Regions from separate parts of the Heliorestis convoluta genome, predicted to be linked through region 2. Evidence: riboswitches for the same ligand, from Rfam matches in the RefSeq annotation. Region 2 holds a riboswitch; the other holds the start of a gene.
What was found. Region 2 has a riboswitch for molybdenum cofactor ahead of FTV88_RS11625 (ABC transporter permease). Riboswitches for the same ligand answer to the same signal wherever they lie in the genome.

Region 1: it holds a riboswitch for molybdenum cofactor, as region 2 does, so the genes downstream of both, FTV88_RS00335 (ABC transporter substrate-binding protein) here and FTV88_RS11625 (ABC transporter permease) in region 2, are expected to answer to the same signal.

The regions. Positions count from the first base shown of each region.
Region 1 covers NZ_CP045875.1:74,833-86,865, forward strand. The annotation lists gene FTV88_RS00315 (alpha/beta fold hydrolase) at 1-770, opposite strand, end outside; gene bioF (8-amino-7-oxononanoate synthase) at 829-2,010, opposite strand; gene bioD (dethiobiotin synthase) at 2,010-2,753, opposite strand; gene bioB (biotin synthase BioB) at 2,757-3,722, opposite strand; gene FTV88_RS00335 (ABC transporter substrate-binding protein) at 3,949-4,833, opposite strand; molybdenum cofactor riboswitch at 5,020-5,158, opposite strand; gene FTV88_RS00340 (4Fe-4S dicluster domain-containing protein) at 5,841-7,310, shown strand; gene FTV88_RS00345 (LutC/YkgG family protein) at 7,338-7,976, opposite strand; gene FTV88_RS00350 (LutB/LldF family L-lactate oxidation iron-sulfur protein) at 8,628-10,079, opposite strand; gene FTV88_RS00355 ((Fe-S)-binding protein) at 10,467-11,216, opposite strand; gene FTV88_RS00360 (response regulator) at 11,319-12,023, shown strand; gene FTV88_RS00365 (sensor histidine kinase) at 12,020-12,033, shown strand, end outside.
Region 2 covers NZ_CP045875.1:2,435,749-2,447,781, forward strand. The annotation lists gene FTV88_RS11615 (cyclic nucleotide-binding domain-containing protein) at 1-602, shown strand, start outside; gene FTV88_RS11620 (zinc-ribbon domain containing protein) at 788-1,084, shown strand; molybdenum cofactor riboswitch at 1,256-1,380, shown strand; gene FTV88_RS11625 (ABC transporter permease) at 1,469-2,167, shown strand; gene FTV88_RS11630 (ABC transporter ATP-binding protein) at 2,164-3,252, shown strand; gene FTV88_RS11635 (bacteriohemerythrin) at 3,303-3,695, shown strand; gene FTV88_RS11640 (chemotaxis protein CheC) at 3,724-4,377, shown strand; gene FTV88_RS11645 (chemotaxis protein CheD) at 4,358-4,849, shown strand; gene FTV88_RS11650 (DUF1540 domain-containing protein) at 5,255-5,416, opposite strand; gene dnaX (DNA polymerase III subunit gamma/tau) at 5,504-7,318, opposite strand; RNA gene ffs (signal recognition particle sRNA large type) at 7,425-7,690, opposite strand; gene FTV88_RS11665 (hypothetical protein) at 7,946-8,095, opposite strand; gene FTV88_RS11670 (YbaB/EbfC family nucleoid-associated protein) at 8,222-8,539, shown strand; gene recR (recombination mediator RecR) at 8,550-9,149, shown strand; gene FTV88_RS11680 (pro-sigmaK processing inhibitor BofA family protein) at 9,321-9,599, shown strand; gene FTV88_RS11685 (hypothetical protein) at 9,958-10,500, shown strand; gene FTV88_RS11690 (transketolase C-terminal domain-containing protein) at 10,531-11,616, shown strand; gene FTV88_RS11695 (thiamine pyrophosphate-dependent enzyme) at 11,634-12,033, shown strand, end outside.

The DNA of each region.
Region 1 (12,033 bases), 860 kb from region 2:
TAAAAGGGCATATGGCCGGCACCTTCAAGGGAATGAAAAACTACAGGACCTTTCCAGTGTGTAGCAATATACGCCGCGGCAGATTCAGGACAAACTGTATCTTGGTCTCCTTGAATCAGCATAAGTGGTGTTGATAAGGTGGGAAGAACATGTCGAAGATCTTCTTGAAGTAGGAGGTCAAGGCCAGCGAGCAACGTTCCTAGATCGTAGTGTTCAGCGTTAATTTGATTTTCTTCCATAAATTGTTGATCGTAGCCTTGCTCTTTCTCTACTTCTGAGAACATGGAGATATAAAAGTTATGTAAACATTTTTCTTTGTCTTGGGTAAGAGCCCTTTTCATTTTTTCGACAATCTGAGGAGGCAACCCGCAGTTGTACTTGCTTTTGCGGTCTCTAGTAAAACGGCTCGTTCCACTGACGAGTATGATTTGCTGAAGCTGAGAACGGGGATGTGATGGTAGCTGCGGGAGATCTTGAAACTGAGATTGAGATTGCGCGGCCTTATAGTGAAAAGCAAATTGAATGGCCAGAAGGCTTCCTAGAGACCAGCCGAGTAAAGAAAAGGATTCCTGAGGAGCCACTTTTTCATGAATCAATGAGAAGGCCCGTTGATAATAGTCTTCTACACTTTTTAGGCCGTACCAGTCACAGCTATAGACTTCATAGTCTTCTGATAAAAGAGGAATTGCTTTACACCATACCCTGGAGTCCATAGACCAGCCTGGAAGAAGGATTAATTTTTGCTTTTTTTTCATTTTATGTTTTTCCATTGTCTCTACCATCTTCTCTATCATCTTTACAAAGAGGTTGTCTGCACTTCTACATTCCCTACTGTTTCTTTTCTGAATTATTTCTGATATCTTTACCAACTTGCAAGGTCTTTTCGATGGCCCTTTTCAGGTCTTTGTAGTCATGGGTAGCCATGATAGAATAGCGCAAGCGGCTGGTGCCTTGGGGAACCGTAGGGGGTCGAATTGCCGGTACATAGATGGCTTCTTCAAAAAGCTTTCTACTCCATTGCAAAGCAAGGTCAGCATCCCCTACTTGTAACGGAATAATGGGGCTGTTGTCCATAGGGACAGAGAAGCCGTTGTTATTGAGCTCACCTCGAAACCACTGTGCTTTCTCTAAGAGGCTTTTTCTCCGTTCTGGTTCCTTTTGAATAATTTCTAGCGCTTGTAGTGAAATGGCGATGGTGTGTGGCGCCGGTGCTGTGGAGTAGATGAAGCTTTTGGCTTTATGGCGAATGTAGTCTATCATGCTTTGCTTCCCGGCAATATAACCGCCTTCGCTGGCAAAAGCTTTGCTTAAGGTACCCATTTGAATATCGACTTGATCTTGTAAATTAAAGTGAGCAACAGTGCCACTGCCTTTTTTACCTAGAATACCTGTGCCATGGGCGTCGTCAACCATGGTTAGCAAGTTGTGTTCTTTTGCCAACCTTACGATTTCCGGAAGAGGCGCTATGTCACCGTCCATGCTAAAGACACCGTCGGTGATGATCAATCCTTTGCCTTTGTTATGGTACCGTTTTATCTTTTTTTCTAAATCGACCACGTCACAATGCTTATATACGACAAGTTTCGCGCCACTTAAGCGGCAGCCGTCAATAATACTGCCGTGGTTTAAACGATCGCAAAAAATGACCCAATCGGGATCGGCCAGCGCAGAGATAGTTCCTACATTGGTAGCATAACCTGTGCTAAAGACGATCGCTTTCTCTGTTTCTTTGAAGGCAGCTAGCTTTTCTTCTAGTTCTTGATGCAGCTTGTAGCTCCCTGTGGTAAGGCGTGAACCACCGGAACCGACGCCGTATTCTTGAATTGTACGAATGGCAGCTTCTTTCATGCGCTCATCGTTGCATAAGCCTAAGTAATTGTTCGATGAGAGCAGCAGTACTTTTTGACCTTCAATGATTGTGTAGGGATCTTGTGCTGCTTCCAGATAGTTTAATTTTCGATAGAGGTCTTTGGCGCGTAGCGACTCTAGGGTTTCTGAGAAATTGTACATTATATTTCAATCCGTCCTGTGCTATCTCTTGGATCCTCTATCTCCTGTATCTTCATAAAATTGAACTGGGTAAATACTTCTTTAAGATTACCGGCTTCTAGATTTTCTACCTGTAATGCCTCTATGGCTGGTATAACGGCTAAGACGGGAAGCTGGGTGATTTTACTGACCGTTTTAATATTGTCATTTTCTAAGAAGCTTCCTCGGTAATTATTGAAGATAAGGCCTTCTATTTTGATGCCGAGTTGCTCTGCCATTTTACAAGTTAAGTAGCTATGATTGATAGTTCCTAAGGTTGTTTTGGTAACGAGAAAGCAGCTTATGTCTAATTCTTTGATGAGTTCGTATTGCATATAGCCTTCTTCTGTTAAGGGAACAGCAAGACCGCCACAGCCTTCTACAATTAGGACGTCGTATTGTGCTTTTAGCTGCTTGTAGGTTTCTACAATCGCTGGAATGTCTACTTTTTTCTTTTCCATTCTTGCAGCGAGGTGCGGTGAGACGGCTGTTTTATAGCGAAAGGGGTTAATACGATCATCCTCTTCATCAAGGCCCGATACTTTTTTGACGAAAGAAAGATCGTAGGAGAAGAGTTCCCCTTCTTTTTCAATGGCGCCGCTGGAAATCGGTTTGAAATAGCAAGCGTTATGGCCTTTTTGAAGAAATTGGTACATTAGGCCGGCTGATATGACTGTTTTGCCTACATCGGTGTCGGTTCCAAGGATAAAGATGGCTTTTGTCAAGATTTATACCTCCAGACCGGCATCGCGAATCATTTTGATATCATCGGCGATGGAATTGCCGAGTGTAGTTAGATAGTTGCCTACGAGGGCGGCATTTACGCCTGCTTGAAAGCCTTTTTGTTGTTCTTGGCCAAGGGCGCTTCGGCCACCGGCGTAGCGAATGGTGCCATGAGGGATAATGAGGCGGAAAAGGGCAAGGGTTTTTAAGATTTCTTCCGGCTTTAAAATTTCCATATCTTCAAGTGGTGTGCCTTTAATGGGGTTGAGGATATTGATGGGAATCGATGGAACGCCCAGTTCTCGTAGTTCTAAAGCCATTTGGATCCGATCTGCCATTGTTTCACCCATGCCGATGATGCCACCACTGCAAACGTCAAGGCCTGCTTGTAAGACGTTTTGAATGGTTGTAATGCGATCCTCGTAGCTGTGGGTATCACAGATCTGGCTGTAAAAGTCGCGGCTTGTTTCGATGTTATGATGATACGATGTAATGCCTGCTTCTTTTAAATGTAAAGCTTGTTCGAAGGTAATAGTGCCAAGGGAAGCGCAGAGCAAGAGCTTTGTTTCCTGGCGCAACGTTGCAATGGTATCTAAGACTTGTTCAAAATCTTTTTTCGAGAGCTTTCCGCCACTTGTGACAATGGAAAATCTATGTACACCTTCGGCTTCATTTTTTTTGGCTTCTTCTACGATGCGTTCTTTCTCGAGAAGTGGGTATTCAGGAATGTTGGTATTGTAATGAGCCGATTGGGCACAGTATTTGCAGTTTTCAGCACATTTGCCAGACTTGGCATTGATAATGGTACAAAGATCAACGTGATCGCCTTTATACTTTTGACGGATTCTATTGGCGAGTGCGAGTAAAGCTTCTGTGTCAATCGACTCTTCAGCCAGTTGTAAGGCTTCTTCGTAGCTAAGAAGAGCACCACTTTCAAGCTTAGTCTCTATCTGTGTTAATAGTTGACTCAACTTTATCCCACCTTTTCATCATTCTATAATAGTTCCACTATTTCCTATCATAGCCAGTGGGAAAGTGATTGTCAATTGTGGTGTTGTCTGTAGGTTGACAATTGTTTTTGTGAAAAAAAGAGTACCTGCAAAAAAGCAGATACTCTTTTTTCTTGGCTTCTATCCTTGCCCTTTTACAGAAATCATTCTTTATTGTGATGAGTTACCTAAGGGATTTACAGTTTGCTTAATAGGTCAAACCATATTCAGCAGGATCACGATGAGCGTCAGGGAAAAAGAGAGGTGATCCGTACTTGTCAACGCCAAAGTCAGCGATGATTTGCTGTGCTTTTTCTGAAACCATAAACTCTACAAAAGCTTTGGCACCTTCTGCATTGATCAAGGAAGACTTTTCTGGATTCACTTGTGCTACGTGGTAGATATTCAGAAGATCTTTTTCTCCTTCAAGCAGGATTTCAAGGTGTAAGTTGTCTTTTAGAGCCAGGTAGGTACCACGATCGGTAAGGGTGTAACCGCTTTTTTCGGAAGCAACGTTCAACGTTGGCCCCATGCCGCTTCCTGTCTCAATGTACCAAGAACCGCGCGGTTCCATGGAGGCTTTTTCCCAGATGGCTAACTCTTTTTTGTGTGTGCCTGAATCATCAGCTCGAGAAACAAAAAGCTTTTCTGCTTCGGCAATTTTCTTAAAAGCTTCTGCTGAGGTGGTAAGGCCTTTGATGGCAGCTTCGTCGTCAGACGATCCTACAATGACGAAATCATTGTGCATAACGAGACGATAGTTCAGAATATCACCTTTGTCATAAAGCTTTCGTTCTGCTTCCGGAGCATGGGTCAAAAGTACGTCAGCGTCACCTTTTTCACCCATGGCCAGTGCTTGTCCCGTACCCACGGCAATAGTTTTTACAAAGTAGCCATGCTCTTCCATGAAAACAGGCAAAAGAGCGTCTAAAAGACCGCTATCTTGGGTGCTTGTGGTGGTTGCTAGAATTAGATTTTCTTTAATGTCTTCTGTTTTACCTTCTTGGTTGGTGGTACCACAACCTGTTAACGTAACAAATAGAGCAAGAATCAAAAGAATGGGGAGAAACTTTTTTACTTTTCCATGTTTCAAGTCAATGCGACCTGCCTTTCTTACGTGTAAATGGTTTTGATGAAGCTACAAAAGTTTATATAAGATTATCCTGATACTTGCAAGCCCTTAAAAAGGACTATAAAAAACAACACTTCCTCCTTTCCATAAATATAGAGTCGCGGAAAGGAGGAAGTGTTTTAAAACCAAATTTAAAACCTTCTTTACAAAGTTCTTAATGAGTCTCCTTTCCACAATGGGAGGCTAGGAAGTTTCCTTCGCTAACCCTACAGACTGGGAAACCATGCTACCGTCCATAAGCGATAAGTGGTAGTGTAGGCAAACCAGTTCGGAGTATGAAGTTTTTGATGGCATGTAGGCAGTTGCTTTCTACAGAGAAGTTACTTCACACCTACAGTACAATCTACTCTACATAAAAAATATTCTACAGTGAATGGCAATGTCCTTTTTTTCGATAACCAGAAACCTACTATGTTCTTTCATAACTGACCTTATTTCCTTCATGTTAACCAGTCATGCCCGGTTGGGCACAACCACTGATGAAAATAACTTTTCCTGATTACGTTGGGGTTACTTCATAGAGGGGCCAGGTCATCACGCTTTCCTCCGCTCTGGACTGGTCCCACGCTGTTACCGCCAGCAAGCTGGCGACAGCTGAGGTCCCAAGTCCCGCTGCGGAAAGCGTGATGCCCAGTCCCAGAAGGTTTTTGCTGATTGTTACTTCCGTTGGAATAGCTTGGCGAAACTTTCTTCTATCCGCAACTACCTATTGTATTTGCAATGCAATAGGCCAAAACTCAGTCACAATCAGCAAGATGTATCTGGGTCAGGCGTTATGACTTCCTGGAGAGAGGACTTCAGACCTCAGCCATCGGCAGCTTGCTGCCGCTCATGGCGTGGGATGAGTCCGTTCGGAAGGAATTCATAACGCCTGACCCCACCACAGGGTAGCTATTTTCGTGTTATAGTAAAGGAAGGTTATAAATTTTGACTGTCGAAATAGTCAAGTGTAAGAAGTAATAATCATAATGTTCATTCAGAAAGGTCGTGTCCTCATGCCTCGTCGCTTTGAGACAACGGTACAATGGTTGCGCCATCAAGTATTAGTAGAAGTAGCTCGCATGGCTATGAACGGAAAGATAGAGCAAGATAAAGAAATGATTCCCTACGTAGTTGTACCTGGGAAGAAGTCACGATTCCGTTGTTGTGTCTATAAAGAACGAGCTGTTGTTAAGCAAAGGGTAGAACTCGCTTGTGGTTCTGGTAGTGATGGTTCAAGAAACTGTAAAAGTGGTGAGATTATTCAAGTCTTAGAGACAGGTTGTGATGAATGTCCTGTCGATCGCTTTACGATTACAGAAGCTTGCCGTGGTTGCATATCTCATCCTTGTATGGAGTCCTGCCCCGTTGATGCAATCGTCCAAATTAATCGACGTGCCTATATTAACCAGAACAAATGCATCGAATGCGGCCGTTGTCATAGTGCCTGTCCCTATGATGCCATTGCCGATACACAACGCCCATGTATCAAAGCATGTCCCGTAAAAGCCATTGATTTTGGGGAAGACAAGGTTGCTCGAATCAATCAAGATAAATGCATTTACTGTGGTCTCTGTGCTCTGCGCTGTCCCTTTGGAGCAATTGCCGATGTATCCTGTATCATTCAAGTGGTAGAGTTGTTAAAGAAAAAAGATCAAGTGCCGATTCATGTTGTTATGGCACCATCTATCGTGGCGCAGTTTGAAGATATATCACTAGAGCAAATTCATGGTGCTTTGAAAGCACTCGGCTTTTCAGCCGTTCACGAAGCTGCTTTGGGTGCCGATATGATTTTAGCTGAAGAAGCAGAAGAAGTGCTGGAAAAAGTTCGAGAAGGTTCTTTCTTAACTTCCTCTTGTTGCCCTGCTTTTGTAGAAATCATTCGAAAGCACTTTCCTGAGTTGCAACATAACATCTCTACATCCGTTTCACCCATGATAGCCGTCGGTCGATATGTCAAAAAGCAGCATCCTGAGGCGATTACCATTTTTATTGGACCTTGCATAGCCAAGAAAGTGGAAGCTCGTCAAGGGGATCGCAACGACGCCATCGATTATGCCCTTACTTTTGAAGAGATGCTAGCTCTATTTGTCGCCGCTGGTATTGAACCTGCAGAATGTGAGCCTATTCCCTTAGAACAATCTTCTGTCTTTGGCCGCGCTTTTGCCCGCTGTGGTGGCGTCGGTGAAGCGGTAGCACAGGCGGTAAAAGAATATAATTTGCCTCTTCAAGTCAATCCAGTAAAATGTGATGGGGCCGCTGAATGTATCAAAGCATTGCGCATGGCGAAAGCAGGGAGACCACCTGGCAATTTTATTGAAGGCATGGCCTGTGTAAACGGTTGTGTCGGTGGTCCTGCTTCCTTTAACCATAAGGCAAAGGCGAAGAGAATGGTAGATGAACATAGCAAGAAAGCTATCTTGAAGACGATATCGGAAGCTACTTCTTTGCTAAAGTAAGAAATAGAAGAATTATCAGGCACTGGTCTATGTTGATTCAATGTAAATAATATACATTTTCCCAGGGCCATGGACGCCAATGGTAAGATCCATTTCAATATCGGAAGTGCGACTCGGGCCCGTAATTAGGTTCAGCGCCCGGTAGTCTTTGTAAGCAAGTCGTTGAAAAGCTTCTCCTAATGTTGCTACGAGCTCTTTTTGAGAAAAAATGGCCAAATGACTAGGAGGGAGAAGGCTGTTAGAGCGGTTCTGTTCAGAGCCTGCCATAAGAGCGACTGTTCCTGTTTCAGCAATGGCTCCATGAGCCCAGGTAATACCGAGAAGAGATTTTTCAACTTTTTTAATTTGGCCTTCCTTGTAGAAATCAGGGAAGGCCTTTATCAATTCTATTAGCTCAGAACCACGCCAGATGGCTACGTCTTTTTCTTCTATTTGGAGTTCTGCCATGATGGAACGGACTTGTTGCACCACTTCTTGCCAGTCTCGGGCTCGTATGAAAATTCCGCTCAAGGCTTCAAAGTTCTTAGCAAAATGTTCAAGAAGGGTTTCTTGATTCATACTTTGTTCAGCAAGAGGTGGTAACTTCAAAGTAGGCTTTTCTGTACTTTGGGGCATGGGCCTACCGAGGGCTGAAGCGATATTTTCGTAAAAATCTGTTTCAGACAATATAGAATCTCCTTTTTTAGACTTTCCACTTCTATAGAATCATGAATCCAACCATTATGCTATTTTCGTGTTTCCCCCTATGCCCGATCTGGCACAACCATTTGATGAAAATAGTTGCCAAGCAAAAACGTCCCTGTGACACAGGCTTATCATACTTACGATAGAGTAACCTCGTAGAGGGGCCTGGGCATCACGCTTTCCTCCGCTCTGGACTGGTCCCACGCTGTTACCGCCAGCAAGCTGGCGACAGCTGAGGTCCCAAGTCCCGCTGCGGAAAGCGTGATGCCCAGGCCCAGAGGGCTTTTTACTGATTGTTACTTTCCGTTGACATTGCTTTGCGCAACTTTCTGCGATGTATACGCAACTGCCTATTGTATTTGTATTTGCAATAGGCCAAAACTCAGTCACACCCAGCATAATGTATCTGGGTCAGGCGTTATGACTTCCTGGAGAGAGGACTTCAGACCTCAGCCATCGGCAGCTTGCTGCCGCTCATGGCGTGGGATGAGTCCGTTCGGAAGGAATTCATAACGCCTGACCCCACCACAAATTATCTATTTTAGTCCTAACCAGTCATGCCCGGTACATAGAAGAATAGTTGCTCTAGCTCTTATAAGTGATGGGGAGAAAGGGCTCTGTTCCTCTGTGCTTTTATTGGTCACCCTTTGTCAGGCTTGCTTCATTACGATCGACTTCTAGCTTCCCTTCTTGCCACCGTTGGCGAAAACTTTTCTCAGCAATGGGAGGAAAGTATCGTGAATTGGTCCAGTATGAGAGAGGGGGCGGGCCGCCTTCGAGGTGACCATCTTTTAGATAGGCTTTTTGTCCATAATAGGCACCTTTTATGGCCAGTCGATACAAGGATGGCCGGCTCCAAGTGCTTGCCCAGAGTTTGAAAGCACTTTTTTCTAAGCTTGGGGTGACCCCGGCTTCGACACGTTGAGCGCGCAATTGAAGTAGCATTTCATGAAGTGGAATGCGTACAGGGCAAGTTTCTGTGCAGGCACCGCACAGGGTAGAAAGACCAACAGTCTCGCCCCAATCTGATAAGTTCTCGTGAAGCAAGGGAGTGAGCACGGCGCCAATTGGTCCGCTATAGACCCAGCCATAGGCGTGACCGCCGATTTGACGATAGACGGGACAAGTATTCAGGCAAGAGCCACAACGAATACAACGCAATACTTCCTTATAAATGGGATCAGCCAGTAAGCGAGAGCGACCGTTATCAACGATAATAACGTGCATTTCCTGGGCCCCATCTTCTTCGCCAACGCCACGAGGACCGCGAATCACAGAGAGGTAAGAAGTAAGTTTTTGTCCTGTCGCTGATCGAGGTAACAATCGGGCCATGACTTCTAATTCTTGAAAGGAAGGTACAACTCGTTCCATACCCATAAAGACGACATGAACAGGTGGAACCGTCGTTACAAGGCGACCGTTTCCTTCATTGGTGAATAAGCAAACAGCGCCTGCATCAGCCACGGCAAAGTTACAACCAGAGACAGCCACGTCGGCTTCCATGAATAGACGCCGTAATTTTCGACGTGCGTACTGTGTTAGAGCAGCTGTATCGGCGACTTGCTTTTCCTGTGAATCTTTCTCGAATAGCGCAGCCACTTCTTGACGAGTCTTGTGAATAGCGGGAACAATAATGTGAGAAGGTGTTTCGCCAGCCAGTTGAATGATATATTCACCCAGGTCTGTTTCTACAACTTTGACACAGAGGTCTTCTAAGAGCTGGTTCACATGCAGTTCTTCAGAGACCATAGACTTTGACTTTACAACCAATTTGGCTTGATGTTTGCTTACAATGTTTTGAAAAATATCAAGGGCTTCTTGTCCAGTAACGGCCCAGTGCACCTGAGCACCTTGTGCTTGAATATTTTGGCTAAATTGATGGAGGTAGACATCGAGGTTATCAATCACATGATGGCGAATCTGGGCTCCAAGCTTACGCCACTCTTCCCAATGTCCCAGATCGTCACTGACCTTTCTTTTGCGATCGCGCAATGTATTTGTCGCGGAGCCAACGGCTTTGCGTAAAAAGGGATGGTCAAAAGCATCATTGAGACGTTTTTTTAGATCGACCTGAGCCTGGGCCATTGAAAACACCGCCTCTATGAAGAAAATTGTTATTCTCTATCGTTGGATTTACTTTCCTGCAAACGCCTCATGCACGGTCGGGCACAACCCTTTGATGAAAATAGCTGCCAAAGGAAAAGTCTTCGTGCCATTTCTGCCATTTTACTGATTACGTTAGGGTTACTGCTAGCAGGGGCCTGGGCATCACGCTTTCCTCCGCTCTGGACTGGTCCCACGCTGTTACCGCCAGCAAGCTGGCGACAGCTGAGGTCCCAAGTCCCGCTGCGGAAAGCGTGATGCCCAGGCCCAGAGGGCTTTTTACTGATTGTTACTTCCGCTGGAATAGCTTTGCGTAACTTCCTGCTATGTTTACGCACTACCCCACCACAAGGTATCTATTTTCCCGTTCTAAGGCAGGGTAGCCTTTTTTACCGCTTTTTGAGCCTCGTCAATTACCTGGGCAATGTGCATGACTTGTACTGTAGAACCGAGCTTTTCAAGACGACCTTTGATATTCATTAAGCAACCCATATCGGCACCCACAAGAACGTTGGCACCGCTTCGATGGACATTTTCTGCTTTTTCTGTTACCAGTGCTTCAGAGACTTCAGCCATTTTGACAGAAAAGGTACCACCAAAGCCGCAACAATCATAGGCACGAGGAAGATCAACCAGTTCCAGATCGGCAATGCTTTGCAACAACTGCAAAGGTTCATCTTTTATATTGAGAAACCGTGTGAGGTGACAAGAAGGGTGGTAGGCTACTTTATGAGGAAAAGAACCATCAATGGTCTCTGTTTTCATCACTTTGACTAGAAACTCCGAAAACTCATAGGTCTTATCACGAAGTTCTTCTACCACGGAAAACTCATCTTTATCGCCTTTAAATAAGCGTAGATAATTTCCTCGAATCATTTCTGCACAAGAACCGGAAGGACTGACCACATATTCAGCGTCTTGAAAAGCGCGCAAGCATGTGCGTGCCACTTCTCGTGCCGCATCGTGATAGCCCGCATTAAAAGCCGGTTGACCACAGCAGACTTGATCGGGTACAAAAACGACAGTAGCACCAAGACGGCGCAAGACGCGGACTGTCGCTTCGCCGACTTGAGGGTAAAAGTTATCACAAAGACAAGTAATCATCAGGGAAACCTGCAATTTTGATCCCTCCACAACAGTAAGAAAAAAGGCAGGAAAGAGGATTCCTATATAGAATGGCTTGGTAAAGGAAAAATACTCTGAAAGAGAGGTCTTTCGGATATGAAAAAAGATAAAGTCCTCATTGTGGAAGACGAAGAAAAAATACGGCGTATGTTACGCTTGTTCTTGGAACAAGAGAATATGGAAGTTCTTGAAGCTGAAGAAGGTGTGTCAGCACTAGATATCTTGGCACAACAAAACATTGATATTATGATTTTAGACATAATGATGCCGGGGTTAGATGGCTGGACCACCTGTCGAAAAGTACGAGAAAAATCGAATATACCTATATTGATACTAACTGCTCGTGGCGAGGAGTCAGATCGAGTCCTTGGCTTTGAGCTTGGTGCTGATGATTATGTTGTCAAGCCTTTTAGCCCTCGAGAAATTATATTACGTGTAAAAGCTTTGCTGAGAAGGCGTCTGGGAAAGGAGATTGGAAACAAATCGGGAGAAGAAGAAATTTACTTTCCTGCTCTGCAGATTATTCCTCAAGAACATAAAGTTATCGTGGAAGAACAAGCTGTGCTTTTATCACCTTTAGAATACAATCTTCTTCTTTATATGGCCCGTCATCCTCAACGAGTTTTTACACGAGAGGTTCTTTTAGATCAGGTTTGGGGTTATGATTTTATGGGAGACAGTCGCACTGTTGATACCCATGTAAGACGATTGCGTGAGAAAATTTCTCGCCATTCCGAAAAAGTGGCTGCCTACATTGTTACCGTCCGAGGTGCTGGTTATAAATTTGAGGTTGTGCCATGAAATTTTGGCA
Region 2 (12,033 bases):
AAGGCCAGATAGCTGGTTGCCCCATGTCGCAGCATCTTGCCTATTTAGATAATAATATCGATTGCAAACTTTGTTTGAATTGTGTACGAAATTGTCCCAATGATGCAGTGGAAGTAAACTTGCGCATACCGGGAAGAGAATTATGGCAATTGGTACGGGTTAATCAAGGCTATGTTATTTTTGTCGCTGCTTTGGTTGCCATTTTAGTTCCAATATTTTTCTTTGATAGTGTGCTTCCTTCTATAGAGGCTTTTGATGACTGGTTTCGGTTTAGTTTGTTATACTGGGGTTCTGCTTTGTTAGCAGGCGCTTTCACCTATGGAATCATTAAACCTTTTCAAAGGAAAGGTGCGTCAAAAAAAGTTCAATTTTTCTTTGCCCTTGTGCCACTTCTTTTTGCAGGTCATGGTATTTATCATCTACAGTATTTTCCTATTCTAGAGACAGTGCTTTTGGCCATGGCTCGGCTAGATGGTGAAATGTTGCAAACGATGTATATACCTGTTGTACGGTTGAGCCAACTTATGGTCTTAATAGCGGGAGTGAATTTCACAATTCTTTTCCTATTTTTGGTTCAGTGGCGAAGTTCTGCAAAACTTTGAAGAGTACACTTAAAGAAAAAAATTTTTATTTTTTTTAGAATTTGACCTTATAAAATGATTTCTTTTCGTGTATAATTAGTGCAGACCCTGATATGGCGAACGTCTACTCTTCTCAATGGCCGCTGGCTAGGGAGGTAGGAACAGGTATCCCTAGCAGGGCAAATATTGAGGAGGTCTTTTTTTACATGTTTCAAGACAAAGTTTTAGGCTGCAAGGATTGCGGACGGGAATTTGATTTTACTGCTTCTGAGCAAGAGTTCTATGCTGAGAAAGGTTTCACCAACGAGCCTGGTCGTTGCCCTGAGTGCCGCTCTGCTCGTAAAGCAAACCGCAATGGTGGCGGTTCCTATGGCCGTCAAGAGCGTCAAATGTACCCTGTTACATGCTCTTCCTGTGGCGTAGAGACAACTGTTCCTTTCCAACCTCGTGGTGACAGACCTGTCTACTGCCGTGACTGCTTCCAACCTCGCAACAACTGGTAATCATTGATTGCTTTTAAGAAAAGCTCGCCTTAACTAGGCGGGCTTTTTTTTGTTAGCCCTTCCTGCCCTCGCCAACCCCGGTAGTAAAAGGCTTTATTGTCAGAATTGTTGCGGCTTCTGTGTATGAAGTAGAGCAGGAAAATGTCATGAAAAGTAGAATAAATAGTTTAGAAACTTAATAACTCCGAACTGGTTTGCCTACACTTCTTTCTTGGAAGCAGGGCTTGCCAGTCTATAGGGTCAGCGAGGAAACTTTCTGGCCTCCCAGGGTGGAAAGGAGACAGGTGAGCTAGGGACAAAAGGTCAATCCACCGCTTTGTGTGATTGTCCTTTTTTATTTTTTGTTTTTATGTCGATCAAGAAAGGGAAAGGTGGTCGTTCTGCTTGGAGCTCATCTGGCAAGGAATTGTAGAAGCTTTCTGGATATTTGTTACTTTCGATACTGAAGTTTTTGGTATTACCTTGCGAAGCCTGCAAATTTCCACAATAGCTACACTTTTGGCACTCCTGACAGGTGTACCCTTGGGGCTTTACCTGGCTCTTCGAAAATTTCCTGGACGTAAAATTTTAATTAGCCTCGTAAATACAGGGATGGCCTTTCCGCCCGTAGCCATTGGTTTGTGGGTGAGTATTTTCTTATGGCGCAGTGGTCCCTTGGGTCACTTGGAGCTTATCTATACACCGACGGCATTGATTATCGGCCAATTTGTAATCGCTTTTCCCATGGTGACCGGTTTTACCATTGCCGGGATTCAGCAACTGAATCCGAAGCTTCATTTGCAGATTTGGTCACTCGGTGCTTCGAGGTGGCAGTATTTATGGGCTATCATCAGAGAAACAAAGTTGCCTCTTATTGCTGCTATCATTGCTGGTTTTGGTGCTGTGATCTCGGAAGTAGGCGCTTCTATGATGGTGGGCGGCAATATTAAAGATTCAACAAGAGTGTTGACAACTGCAACGGTACTTGAAGTGGCTCGAGGCAACTTTGGTCGTGCCATGGCCTTGACGATAATCTTGATGACCATTGCCTATATAGTTACTTTGTTGCTTACATTACTTCAACAGCGGGAGCGACGATCATGATAGTGGCGAAAAAAAGTCTTCTGGAGGTAGAGAACCTCACCTGGATAAAGGATGGAAAGAAGATTCTCGACATTCCAGCAATGCAGATTGATCAAGGCGATCATATTGCTTTAATTGGGTCTAATGGCTCGGGAAAAAGCAGCTTGCTAAAGCTGTTGAGTTTTCTAGAAAAACCAACAACAGGGGAAGTGCTTCTACGAAGTGTCAATCGTAAAAGTTCGATGATAGAAAAAAGACGCAAAATCGCTGTCGTCTTCCAAGAACCCTTGTTGTTGAACCTCTCTGTGTACGACAATATTGCCTACGGCCTCAAAATCAGAGGAAGAAAAAAAGGTAGGGAAGCGATTGTAGAAGAGTGGATGGAAAGGTTGAAAATCGGTCACTTAAAAGAGCGATATCCCCGTCATTTGTCTGGCGGAGAAGCACAAAGAGTAAGTATTGCTCGAGCTATGGCTTTGGAGCCGGAACTTCTTTTTTTGGATGAGCCTTTTAGTGCTCTTGATGCGCCAACAAAAAATCAATTGTTAGAGGATATTTCCTTGATTATAAAGAAAAGTAATATGACCACTCTTTTTATTACCCATGATTTTTCGGAAATTCCTTTTTTGGCGGACAAAATTTTTGTGCTTGCCGATGGTCAAATGGTTCAAAAGGGCACAGTGGAAGAGATTTTTTACCGTCCTTCTTGTAGCGCTGTCGCTGCTCTAGTCGGAGCTGACAATGAGTGGTCAGGAAGGATTGAGAAGCGATGTGAACGGGAAAAGCAGATCCTAATCAAGCTCGATCAGGGTATCAAGATGAAGGTGCCTTTTACTGAAGCGTACCAATTTTTCGCGGAAGGTCAAACTGTCACCGTGTTTGCTCGCTCTGACGATCTCTCCTGGGGGAGGGGGGCTTGTAACAATTATGAGGGTTTTGTGAGTAAAGTAGCTCCTTACGGATGGCATTACAAGGTAACCGTAAATTGCGCCATTCCTGTCACTGTCGTTATGGATAAGCATACTTTTTTGCAGCGCAAACCTGAAATTGGTGACAAAGCAGAGGTGCACATTCTTCCGGAAAAAATTCATATGATTGGAAAGTAACAGCGCAAGGCGGGCTGCTTTTTGTAAGGAAAGGTGGATGAGAGAAGGCAATGAAAGTCAAATGGGAAGATGATCTGCTAACGGGGATTGGTATTATTGATGATCAGCACAAAAAGCTCTTTGCACGGATTTCTTCTTTTACTGAAGCGGTAGAGCAACAGGACTATGAAGCCATTGAAGACACAGTGAACTATCTAATTGGCTATTCGATTCAGCACTTTGGTGCCGAAGAATTACTAATGATTCGAAATGGCTACGATGATTTTAAGCGTCATCGAGAAGAACACAGTTGGTTTATTAACAAAGTCTACGATCTTCATAAAAGTCTGTTAAAGAAAGAAATATCACAAGAGCAGTTGAATGAAATGAGAGATATATTAATTAACTGGACGATTCATCATATCAAGGTTAGTGATAAGCGGATTTTTTCTCATATACGGTAGGGTGGATGCAGTACAGGGGGAGGTTAGGATGAGCGATATAATAAAAGATATGGGTGCCTTTCACCTTGATGTGCTTAAAGAGATTAGCAATATTGGTTCGGGCAATGCAGCTACGGCATTGTCACAATTGTTGGGCAAGCGCGTAGGAATGCAAGTCTCTCGTGTTATGCCCATGCCTTTTCATGAAATCACAGAATATGTAGGTGGAGCAGAGAATATTATTACATCTGTATTTCTCCGTTTTGAAGGCGATATCACCGGTAATATGTTCTACATTGTAGATCAGGAAGATGCCAAGAGGCTCGTGGAAGATCTGGCGGGACTGAAAGTGGAAGATGAGTTCTGTGAGATGTCCCTTTCTGTTCTTCAAGAGATAGGAAATATTTTATCGGGCTCTTATCTGACGGCGCTGGCTGATTTTTCTGGCTTGGAGATGAAGCCTTCTGTTCCCTCTTTGGCCATTGACATGGCTGGCGCATTGTTAAGCTACGGTCTCGTGGAGATTGGAAAAAGTAGTGACTACGCGATTATGATCGATGCAGAGATTCAGGCGGAAGGCAATGAGGTGCAACAGGCTGTTGTGAGAAAAGGCAAGACAGGCCACTTTTTCCTCTTGCCTGATCCGGAGTCTTTCGAAAAGATTTTCATGGCTTTAGGAGTTCATGGTTATGGCGGTAATTAAAGTCGGCATTGCCGATTTGAATGTAGCCGTCAAACCAGACACCATCACAACGCTAGGCCTGGGTTCTTGTGTCGGTGTGACCTTCTACGATAGTAGTAAAAAAATTGCAGGGCTTGCCCATGTTATGTTGCCTTCAACAGAACTGTCTAAAGCGGCTGTCTTGAACAAAGCCAAATTCGCTGACTCTGCTTTGCCAGAATTGCTGCGTCGAATGGTTGAGCTTGGTGCAATACCTCGACGGATTCAGGCAAAGATGGCCGGTGGAGCGCAGATGTTTAACTTTAAAGACCCATCGGGACAAAAAAGCATCGGCGATAGGAATATTGAAGCTTGCAAAGTAGCGCTGCGCAAATTGGGAATTCCCTTAGTAGCGGAGGACGTAGGGGGCAACTACGGAAGGACAATTGAGCTATTTACTGAAACAGGAATCTTGGAAGTTCGAGCCATTTCTAAAGAGATAAAACATATATAATTCTGTCTGAAAAAAAAGGAAAGAGATAGTGATTTTTTCTACCAAATCATATACAATGATAGTGAATAGAATGTTTATATTCTGTTTGCAAAAAGGAAAACTTGGGTTCGCGTCGAATTATAATGCCTAAATCGCCATCTTCTGGTTATTACTTTTGCTTATGGCCGAAGGTGGTGCAATTTAATTATAATAGGAGGTGTTCAAGCATGGAAATGTACAGCCCCATTTGGAACGTAGCTCACGTATTGGCTCTTATGTTACTTTTACTTCATATCCCTTACTACTTCGTTTTGAAAGACTAGTACATGAAAAAGCTTGCTCCTTCATAGAAAGAGCCAGAAGAAAGGACCTTATAGTCGCTTTTCTTCTGGCTCTTTCTCATGGTAACAGTTAGGACTTTGCAACTTATTTTTTTGTTGTTTTGGGAATGAAAGTTTCACAGGCTGTATCATCAGAAATACTGGTCATATGATCAGGTACTCTAGACTTAACATGGATGGTGGAAGCCTGACAGAATTCGCTTTGGTTGTAGTGACATTCTTCTACGTTGCATTTAATCATAGACATAAACTCACCTCCTGTCTATTCCGCTTTTATTTTGACCTTTTTGTAAGGAATTATGTTAGCAGAAAAGATGGAAGCAGCTGCGAAAGATTACTTATCTTTCAATTGATAGGTGATGGTTGCTTTCTCTAGAGGTAGATTGTCAGTACATTCTATTTGCAGGTTCGGCTCCCCCAGTGCTTCGCGAATGACTTTTTCATTGGGAGCATATTTTGGAGGAGTTGTGTGATTTTTTGCAGGTATAAAAGGAAAAGGCACCGTATTAGAAGGTGTTCTTGTGGAACGTGACGGGTCGCTTATAGGAATCCCCTGGTTTTCATGATAGATTTGCAGTTCCAGGGTTTGTCCAAAATGTTCTGATAGAGCTTTTTGAACAGCAAGAGCAAGGTCTTTTAAACGGGGATCGTTGGGTTGATCATAGAGATTACAACTATGAAGCAAGTAAACTCTCTGTCCGCTTACTTTTTCTAGTCTCGTCTGGTTGCGCAAGATGGCTCGAAGAGGTGCTGATGACAAATTCGCTTTTGCTTTTTCGATAATCGCAGGCCAACACTGCTGAACCTGTTCAAAAGATAAGCTTTCTGATGAACGTACCGGAGAGATGGCACTTTTTTTCGGAGGTTCTTGTTGTCGGGGAGAAGATGGTGCCAGTTGTGGAGCTTCCGTTATCAAGGAAGCGTCTGAAGCAACTGCTTGGGATGTGATTTGTCCTTGTAAACGCTTTTCTAAACTTTCGATGCGGCGACGCAACGCTTGCAACTCCATGGGATCAACCGTTGTATGGGAGGAACCTCGTTGTGGTGCCGGGCTATCTTCGGGGCGAGCAATGCGAATCAAAGCAACTTCTAAAAGCAGTCGTGGATGCGTACTCCACTTCATCTCTGACTCTGCTTTGCTAATAATTGTCAGTGCCCTTTGAATTTCTTCTATGGAGTCGCCTGTGCTTTTCGAGGAAATTATAGTAAAGACTTCTGGTGATAGATTAACCAAGCTTTGACTGTTCGGAATGGTTGCTAAAATCAAGCGATCACGATAATGTTCAAGAAGGTCCTTGGTAAGGGGGCGAATTTCTTTACCTCGATTCATCAAGTCATTCAACATCTGCAAGGCCTGGGAAAGATTTCCCTCGAACAAATGCTCACTCATTTTGTACAATGCTTCATCGCCAACAGCACCTAGTATGGTAGTTACATCTTCCGTTGTTATGGCCGCGCCTGCGAAAGAATGGGCTTGATCAAGGATACTAAGGGCGTCGCGCAGACCGCCTTCTGCTTTGCGAGCAATAAAATGAAGCGTTTCATCAGAGGTGTTGATTTGATGATGGCTACAAATCTCGCGCAGACGGGTAACGATTTGGTTTGCTTCAAGACGACGAAAATCAAAACGCTGACAACGAGACAAAATGGTTGCTGGTATTTTGTGGACTTCTGTAGTAGCTAGAATGAAAATGACCTTGTCGGGAGGCTCTTCTAATGTCTTTAACAAGGCGTTAAATGCTTCTGTTGTAAGCATATGAACTTCATCAATAATGTAAACTTTGTATGTTCCTTCTTGAGGTGCGTACTTTACTTGTTCGCGCAGCTCTCGAATTTCATCGACGCCTCGGTTGGAAGCAGCATCAATCTCTAGAACATCATGAGATGAACCACTGTTAATAGAACGACAATTGCTACATTCGTTGCAGGGCTTCTGTTTAGGCTCTATATTACTGCTACAGTTTAAGGCTTTGGCTAAAATTTTGGCTGTTGTTGTTTTCCCTGTTCCGCGAGGTCCGCAAAAAAGATAGGCATGAGCCATTCTTTGATAGACCAATGCATTTTGTAAGGTACAGCTAACATGCTCCTGGCCCACCAGTTCTTGGAACGTGCCAGGTCTCCACTCCCTGTAAAGAGCCAAATAGGCCATAACAAGTCCTCCTAGATACAGAAAAAAGATGGTTTATAACCATCTTTTTCTAAGTTACTAAAGCTATTCACTGTAGTCTTATTGGTATATACTATAATATTAAAGGCCGTGCGCTTTTCTTCGAAAACTGCCTTCCAGGCGTTACCTCTGCAGTTAGCTCGAGCCAGGCTACCCCACGGCACCCGAAAGGGCCTACTTACCGTTGCTTCCTTCCGGACCTGGCGGGGTTCATAGGTTTTCGTTGCGTAGGACCCAACCGTCTACACCACTTACAGAGGCCAGTCCCCACAAGACAGGCCCTCAGAAAAAGCTTCAACCCCGCTACAGCGGATTGCGAGTTACAAGGCACCGCTAACGCCCCGTCTAGCACGACCAAAGCTGGCTCAATTGATACAAGCAATAGTATAGCGTGGTTCGTAGGATTTGTAAAGGCGATTCTAACTGGTTCTACTGGAAATGACTGTGCAGAGACCAGAATTCTGATCTCTGCACAAGCTTTGGCTCTGACCTTTTAGCGGATGGTCCAGCGGTTGCGGAAGATCCAGCGCAGTCCCAAGCGAGCAGCGTTATACATAAAGAAACCACGAACGCCCATTGGGAGAAGACGTCTAACGATACTCCACATGCTTAGCCACCTCCATGGTTTGCCCTTTGACTCATTGGTGTTTCTGGAAAGTCATCTGGGTTCAAACCTTCGGCCATCTCCTGTTCTAAAGCTGTTACTTCTTGAGCTTCTAGAGGCGCACCTTTTTTCGGGCTTTGCTTGCGCTTGGCCATTTTTGCTCACCTCGTTATTATTGTGCCGAAAAAAAATAACTTTTACGCTTCCTTTTTCTTCACCTCTTTATACTTTTTGCGTATCGTGGTAAACTGTAGTGAATGAGTTTTTTAGGGGGAATCGATATGTTCGGTGGCAATATGCAAAAAATGATGAAGCAAGTGCAGAAAATGCAAACTGATATGGCCAAAATGCAAGAAGAATTGGCAGAACGTACTGTTGAATCTACAGCCGGAGGCGGGGCTATTAAGGTTGTTGTTAATGGGAAAAATGAAGTCTTATCGATTTCAATTGCGCCTGAGGCCGTCGATCCAGATGATGTAGAAATGCTGCAAGACCTTGTTTTGACAGCTGTCAATGAAGCTTTGCGGAAATCGCAAGAAATGGTGGCGCAGGAAATGTCTAAGATTACGGGTGGAGTCAAAATCCCCGGTCTCTTCTAAATGAAACTATATGTTGTATTATGCAGAGCCTGTAAGTCGGCTCATTGAAGAGCTTTCTAAATTACCAGGCATCGGTCCAAAAACAGCGCAGCGGCTTGCTTTCTTTTTGCTTCGCCAAAAACGTTCCGATGCCGTTGCCTTGGCTCGAGCGATTGTCGATGCCCATGATAAGACCCTCTATTGTTCTTGTTGTATGAATTTAAGCGATTCCGATCCCTGTCGCTTTTGTCAAGATGAGCGGCGCGATCGATCGATCCTTTGCGTCGTTGAAGATCCAAGAGATGTTGTGGCCATTGAGAAGACGCGAGACTATCACGGTCTTTATCATGTACTTCATGGGTCTTTATCACCCATGGAAGGAATTGGCCCAGAACAGTTAAAAGTGAAAGAATTGATGGCGCGGCTCTCTTCTCCTGCTTTGCAGGAAGTCATTCTGGCCTCGAACCCAACCGTAGAAGGAGAAGCGACTTCCGCCTACCTAGCTCGCCTCATTAAGCCCATGGGCTTAAAAGTGACGAGAATTGCCCACGGGCTGCCTGTAGGTGGAGATTTGGAGTATGCTGACCAAGTTACTTTGGTGCGAGCTTTGGAAGGCCGAAGAGAGCTTTAAAAGCAGTAACCCCAACAGAATCAGGAAATTATGAAAAAACAGCTATGTTCTGGTTTAACCAGAGACTAGCTGTTTTTTTCTGTTCTCTTTTGAAGAGACAAGCGTAGGTATGTAAGGGAAACATTTTCCATATTAAGAAAGAACGACTCACGTAACAAGTTAGAGGTGATAATGATGATGGAGTTAACGACGGAGCAGCTGATGTTGGTAGCCCTTGTTGGTCTTATGCTTTTACTGGCTGTTCACTTTTTATGGCGTCCCATTCGCTGGATCTTTATCATTGCTTTCAATTCTCTTCTTGGTTTGTTAATCCTCTGGGCCACCAACTTTGTAGGGGCTTTTGTGGGGTTTTCACTCCCTTTGAATCTTTTCACTGCTTTGCTCATAGGATTTCTGGGGATCCCTGGGCTGATTTTGGTAACCGCCTTGAAATACTGGTTATTAATGTAAAAGCTTGACTGCATTGACTTTCATTATATATAATAATCAATGGTGGGCGAGGGTATATATGACTTCCCTGACAATGGGATCCTTCGTTCTTTTTTCTTGCCTATATATAGAGTCTTTTCTCTTGTATTGTCGTTTAGACTCAAAAAAGAGAAAAGGGTTTTTCACAAGGAGCATGAATTCAACAATAACCGGGGAATATTAAACACAATGGAGGTGGTGGACGATTCTTGGCTCCGAACAACGGAGGATTGTAGAAGCTTACATTGGAGAATATGCGAGTGGGAAGAGTGAAAATGCTGTCAATCGCGCCCTAGCGCTTCTGCAAAGAAGTGATCAAGTCACTTTGGTTGACTTAGACGTGGTTGAACCATTTTATACACTCAGACCGATCAAAAGAGAGCTTGAAGCAAAGGGCCTGTCTGTGATTGCTTGGGAAACGGGCGATACAGTCGGTCTTGGAGAAGCAGGGAACCTAGTACGAGGCGATATGCTTTGGGCATTGCGGCGAGAAGGCCATATTGTTCTTGATATTGGCTATGGTGTAGAAGGTTCTAAGACATTGAATTTGCTTCATGGTGCTCAAGATCATCCAGAACTCCGTATCATTGCTGTGATTAATATTTCTCGACCGATGACTTCCACGATTCAAGACATTGTGGAATATGTCCAACACTTAGGTCCTGTCCATGCTCTGTTAAACAATACCCATCTCGGTGAAGAGACGGATGAACAGATCATACAGGAAGGCGCCAAGGTTGTGGCGGAAGCCGCGGAGATTTTAGGGTTGCCTATAGAGGCAACGGCTGCTGATGAGAAGTTTCGAAAAGTCTTGGGAGACCGGGATTGTATGGGAAATCCTGTTCGTTATTTGCAACGGTTAATGCCGAAAACTTTTTGGTAACATATCACCTTCAGGAGGTGCACCTGCTACATGGCTGATAAGCCGATTCAAGGAGAAAAACGGATGTTCGTAACGGGTAACGAGGCAGTTGCTTACGCTGCTCTTGCTGCCGATGTAGATATTATGTATGGTTATCCGATTACGCCTCAGAATGAGATTATGCATTACTATACCCGTCTAGCTCCAAAGTACAACAAGCCTTTCTTGCAGACAGAAGATGAGATTTCTGCTGGCTTTACAACAGTCGGTGGTGTTATGTCAGGAAAAAGAGCTTTCACAGCCACAGCTGGTCCTGGTAACACCTTGATTCAAGAGTCTATGTCCATGGCTGAAATGATGCGTATTCCAACCGTCGTTGTGATTATGCAACGAGGCGGTCCATCAACAGCAACAGTTATCTACTCACAACAAGAAGTAACCATGACTTGCTATGGTGCTAACGGAGAGGGAATCCGTGTTGTCTACTCCACTTGCAATCACCAGGAGTTATATGACTACACCATCAAGTCTTTCAATACAGCTTGGAAATATCGCATTCCTACCTTTGTTCTCGGTGATGGCTATCAAGCAAAGATGCGTGAATCTTTGACCATGTATGATCCTGCAACGCGGGGCATTGAAATGGTCAACACTTCCCCCTTTGTTGGTTTGCCTGGAACGGCTGGCGTAGATCGCGATCCAGCCCACTTGAGAAACACCTATAACACAGAAGAAGAACTCTACGAAGTGGTAAGCAATCTAGTGGCTGATTATGAAAAAGTGGCCCCTGAGATTGTAGAAAGTGAGAGCTTTGACTGCGATGATGCTGAAGTTGTTGTGCTCGCTCACGGTGTTGTGAGTCGTGCCGCTGTAGAAGCCATTCGGGAACTGCGTAAAGCAGGTATTAAAGCAGGTCACTTCCGTCCCATCACGTTGCGCCCCTTCCCAGATCAAGAACTAAAAGCTGTAGCAAATCAGGCTAAGAAACTGCTTGTTGTTGAATCAGCGCAAGGGCAGTTTGCGAAGCTTTGCCAGCATTCTCTTTATGGGAATTCTACACCGATGGAGTACATCTTTAAGCCAGGTCTTGGGATTACATCGGACGAAATCATGAATAAAGTTAAGTCCATGCTCTAAGGGGAGGGTTAGCAAGAATGACTGTTACAACAGTAATGGAACCGAAAATGCCCAAGTGCTGGCGTCAAGAGACGAAGCCTCATAAGTTCTGCCCTGGCTGTGGTCATGGTGATGTGTTAAAAGCGCTGGGGACAGCCATTGACGAACTGGGCATTCAAGATCGAGTTGTTTTCGGCTGTGATATTGGATGTTCTCTCTTGTCTTGGGATTTCTTTAACTTCGATACGATTCAGGCACACCACGGTCGGACTACACCTGTCATGACAGGTGTAAAGCGTGCTCGTCCTGAATTGATTTGCATTGCTTATATGGGTGACGGTGGCGGTTATGCCATCGGTTCCCAGCACCTTGTGAACGCAGCGACTCGTAACGAGCGTATCTTTGTTCTTTTGGCTAACAATGCCCAGTACGGCATGA